2 regions of the Agromyces sp. NPDC029043 genome follow, and region 2 is predicted to be linked to the other one. Evidence: predicted binding sites of a transcription regulator. Region 2 holds the regulator's gene; the other holds the start of a gene.

Region 1 (2,200 bases), on a different contig from region 2:
ACGCCGCGCTTCTTGATCTCGAGCGCGCCCACCCCACGGGCCTGGAGCGCCTGCCGCAGGTGCCGCTCGTCGGCCGGCAGCCGCTCGAGCACGCGGAACCCGCGCGCGAAGGGGCTGTCGACGGGTCGGTCGCCCGTGAAGTAGGCGATGCCCTCGCTGAGCATCCATGCGCCGTTCGATCGGGCGAGGTCGCCGATGAGGCGGGCCCTGATCACGGCGCCGTCGGGCTCGTAGAGGTAGTCGCCGAGCGGCCCGACCGGCGCATCCTCGCTGTCGGCGGGCGCGACCAGCTCGTGGGCGGCGTCGCCGCGGATCACGAGCGCGGCGCGTCCGATGCCCGAGCGGGCCAGCGCGCCCGTCCACACGGCGAGCTCGACGACGTCGCCGTCGACCGAGACCCACTGCGCCTCGGCGCCCGCGGGGATGACGCCGCGATCGGTGCCGGGGCCGAGCTTCACGCCGACCGGCATGCGCTCGGCCAGGCCGAACGCGAAGTCGAGCGACGGCGTGTAGTCGGCGACGTCGGCCAGGCGCGTGGTGGTGCCGCCGGCGGTCGTGCGACGCGCGGGGTCGAGCCAGGCGGCGTCGATGCCCGCGAGCGGCACCTCCTCGGCCCGCGCGTGCAGCACGTGGACGCGCGGGAACGGCGTGAGGTTGAAGGCGGCGATCGCGGCCGTGACCTCATCGGCCTCGGCGGCGGTCACCTCGAGGTCGATCGCGGCGAACGCGAGGGCGTCGCCGCCGATGCCGCAGCCGAGGTCGGCGACGTGGCGGAGTCCGGCGCGAGCGTACCGGCCCGCGTGCAGGGCGGCCACGCGGAGGCGCGTGGCCTGCTCGAGGCCGGACTCGGTGAAGAGCATGCGGTCGGCGAACTCGCCGAATTTCGGGCGCGCCTTCGAGCGCAGCTTGGACTGGCTGAGCACCGCGGCGACCAGGCCGGGCGAGTGACCGCGCCGGCGGAGGTCGGCGACCGTCTTGACGATGTCGTCGCTGCTCGTCCAGGCGGGCAGCGAGTCGAGCAGGTCGAGCCCCTCGGCGGAGAGCAGCTGCACCAGCTCGTCGCGTTCCACGCCGCCACGCTAGCACCGCGACATCCGCTGGCACTCACGTTGCACGAGTGCCAGAACCCCCCTAGACTCTCGTTAGCACTCTCACTCAGAGGCTGCTAACCCCAGTCTTCGTCAAGAAAGAGGTCAACCGTGTCGGTTTCCATCAAGCCGCTCGAGGATCGCATCGTCATCAAGCAGGTCGAGGCCGAGCAGACCACCGCATCGGGCCTGGTCATCCCCGACACCGCCAAGGAGAAGCCCCAGGAGGGCGAGGTCGTGGCGGTCGGCCCGGGCCGCATCGACGACAACGGCAACCGCATCCCGCTCGACGTGGCCGTCGGCGACAAGGTGATCTACTCCAAGTACGGCGGCACCGAGGTCAAGTTCGGCGGCGAGGAGTACCTCGTGCTGTCGGCCCGCGACGTGCTCGCGGTCGTCGTCCGCTAGTCGACACCGACATCGCCCGCGGCCCGGATGCCCCACGGCATCCGGGCCGCGTCGTCGTCTGCGGCATCGAGGGGCGGATGTCGCGGCGACGCGCGGCGGGATGTCGACGGTGGACGGCAGGCTCTCGCGGGCTCCCGGTCGGAGGTCGCGCGTAGGCTGATCCGGTGCCATCCGCTTCGCCGACCGCTGCGCCCGTGCGCGCCCCGCGTGCCGGGGTGAACCGAGCGGGGCTCGCCTACGCGGTCTCCGCGTACGCCCTGTGGGGGTTCCTCCCGATCTACTTCATCGCGCTCGCGCCGACCGGTCCCGTCGAGATCGTCGCGTGGCGCATCCTGCTCTCGCTCGTGTTCTGCGGGGTGCTCATCGCCGCGACGCGCACGTGGCGCCCGTTCCGCGCGCTGCTGCGCGACCGGCGCGTCGTGCTCGTCATGGGCGTGGCGGGCGCGCTCATCTTCGTCAACTGGCTCACGTACGTCTACGCCGCGACGTCGGGGCAGGTCGTCGAGGCCGCCCTCGGGTACTTCATCAATCCGATCGTCACGGTGTTCCTGGGGGTGCTCGTGCTGCGCGAGCGGCTCAACGCCGTGCAGTGGACGGCCGTGGGCATCTCGATCGTCGCGGTGGTGGTGCTCGCCGTCGGGTACGGTCAGCTGCCGTGGATCGCGCTCGTCCTGGCGTTCAGCTTCGGCTTCTACGGGCTCATC
Region 2 (2,200 bases):
GGTGCCGGGCTGGCAGCACGAGCCATGGCAGGTCTCGCAGGTGACCGCGGTGTCGACCTCGAGGTCGCGGTGCGTGCCGAAGATGACCTCGTCGAGGCTCACCTCCAGGCGGATCAGCGCGTCCTGGCCGCGCTCGCGACGCGAACGCGGCCCGCGGCTGGCCTGCCCCGCGCCGAAGAACGTCTCGAAGATGTCGCCGAACCCGCCGAAGCCGGCGCCGTTGAACCCGCCCTGGCCACCGCCGAGGTCGTACTGCTGGCGCTGCTTCGGGTCGGAGAGCACGTCGTAGGCGTGCGTGACCTGCTTGAACCGCTCGGACGCCTCGGCGCCCGGGTTGACGTCGGGGTGGAGCTCGCGGGCGAGGCGGCGGTACGCCTTCTTGATCTCGTCGGGGGTGGCGTCGCGCGAGACGCCGAGGACCTCGTAGTGGTCGGCCACAGGGGGCGGGTTCCTTTCGATTGCGGTGACGGATGCCGCGACTCGGGCGGCTCCGGTCGAGTCAGCTCTCGCCGAGCGTGCGCGAGAGGTAGCGAGCCACGGCGCGCACGGCGGCCATGCTCTGGGAGTAGTCCATGCGGGTCGGACCCACGATGCCCAGCCGCGACACGTCGCGGCCGGGGATCTCGAACGAGCTCGAGACGACGGAGGTCTCGCCGAGGCCGTACGCGGCGTTCTCGCGGCCGATCCGGACCGCGATGCCCTCCTCGGAGGTCATCTCGCCGAACAGCTTCAGGATCACGACCTGCTCCTCGATGGCCTCGATCACGCCGAGGATGTTGCCGGCGAAGTCCTGCTCGGTGCGAACCAGGTTGGCGGCGCCCGCGACGACGAGCCGATCGCTTCGGGTGAACTTCGCCTGGTCGGCGAGCGTCGCCGCGAGGGTGCGGAGCACCTCGGCGTGGGCCCGGTCGGCCGTCTCGGTCTCGACGGAGAGCGCCGCCGCGGCATCGGTCATGGTCAGGCCCGCCGCGACCTCGTTCAGCCGGTTGCGGAGCCGGCCGAGCGTCTCCTCGTCGGCGGGCTGGTCGAGCTCGGCGAGTCGCTGCTCGACCTGCCCCGTGTCGGAAATGAGGATGCACAGCACGCGCGTCGGCGCGAGCGAGACGAGCTCGACGTGGCGCACGCGAGCGCGCTGGAAGCTCGGGTACTGCACGACCGCCAGCTGGCGCGTGAGCTGCGCGACCAATCGCACGGTGCGGGCGAGCAGCTCGTCGAGGTCGTTGGACTCGCCGAGGAACGTCTCGATCGCCTGCCGCTGGGCCGTCGTGAGCGGCCTGACGTCGGCGAGCTGGTCGACGAAGACCCGGTAGCCCTTGTCGGTGGGGATGCGGCCCGACGAGGTGTGCGGAGCCGCGATGAGCTCCTCCTCCTCGAGCACGGCCATGTCGTTGCGGATGGTCGCCGCGGACACGCCGAAGTGGTGACGCTCGACGATCGTCTTCGAGCCCACGGGCTCGCGGGACGCGACGTAGTCCTGCACGATCGCGCGGAGCACGGCGAGACTGCGTTCGGAGACCATGGCCCTCGCTTCCCTCGACCGGCGTGACGGCGGCGGACCGGCGCTTAGCACTCGGTTCCCGTGACTGCCAATCCTACCGCGACATTCAGGGCTCGCACCGTTGCCCGCCCGAACGGCACGGCAGTAGCGTGTGCAACGTCGCGCGCACCCACCCGATGCACCCCCGCCCCGTTCGAGGTGCCCGCGTCCGATCCGAAAGGCACGCACATGACCGATCCCAACGTCCCCCCGCACGATCCCAACGCCGGCCCGCAGCCGGCACCGGCCGCCCCGCTCTCGCAGGAGCAGGACGTCCAGTGGGGGTCGTTCGCGCACCTCGGCGGCATCCTCGGCATCCTGCCGTCGCTCATCATCTGGCTCGTCTTCAAGGACCGCGGCTCCTTCACCAACACCGAGGCCAAGGAGGCCCTGAACTTCCAGATCACGCTGCTGTTCGCCACGATCGCGCTCTGGATCGTCGTGACCTTCCTCACGGTCGTGACGTTCGGCTTCGGCGCCTTCCTCTCGTTCCTCACCTGGATCCCGTGGGTGCTCGGCGTGGTCTTCTCGATCATCGCGTTCCTGCAGGCCAAGGAGGGGCGCCACTACCGCTACCCCTTCGCGGTGCGCCTCATCAAGTAGGGCGCCGCAGGACGGCTCGGGGGGGGGGGGGGGGGGGGGGGGGGGGGGGGGGGGGGGGGG

The links. Region 2 encodes HrcA, which represses chaperone genes, less so after heat shock. Its sites were predicted from a motif close to TTNGCACTCGNNNNNNNCGAGTGCNAA; they were not measured.
Region 1: groES (co-chaperone GroES) is a predicted target of HrcA. The motif match lies at 1,098-1,124, and genes of this name have one in related genera.

What each region holds. Positions count from the first base shown of each region.
Region 1 is NZ_JBVHVX010000006.1:171,271-173,470, forward strand. Features, by position in the region: gene ACZ4TW_RS10310 (class I SAM-dependent methyltransferase) at 1-1,070, opposite strand, end outside; gene groES (co-chaperone GroES) at 1,200-1,496, shown strand; gene rarD (EamA family transporter RarD) at 1,661-2,200, shown strand, end outside.
Region 2 is NZ_JBVHVX010000007.1:17,853-20,052, reverse strand. Features, by position in the region: gene dnaJ (molecular chaperone DnaJ) at 1-438, opposite strand, end outside; gene hrcA (heat-inducible transcriptional repressor HrcA) at 500-1,519, opposite strand; gene ACZ4TW_RS10620 (DUF4870 domain-containing protein) at 1,727-2,140, shown strand.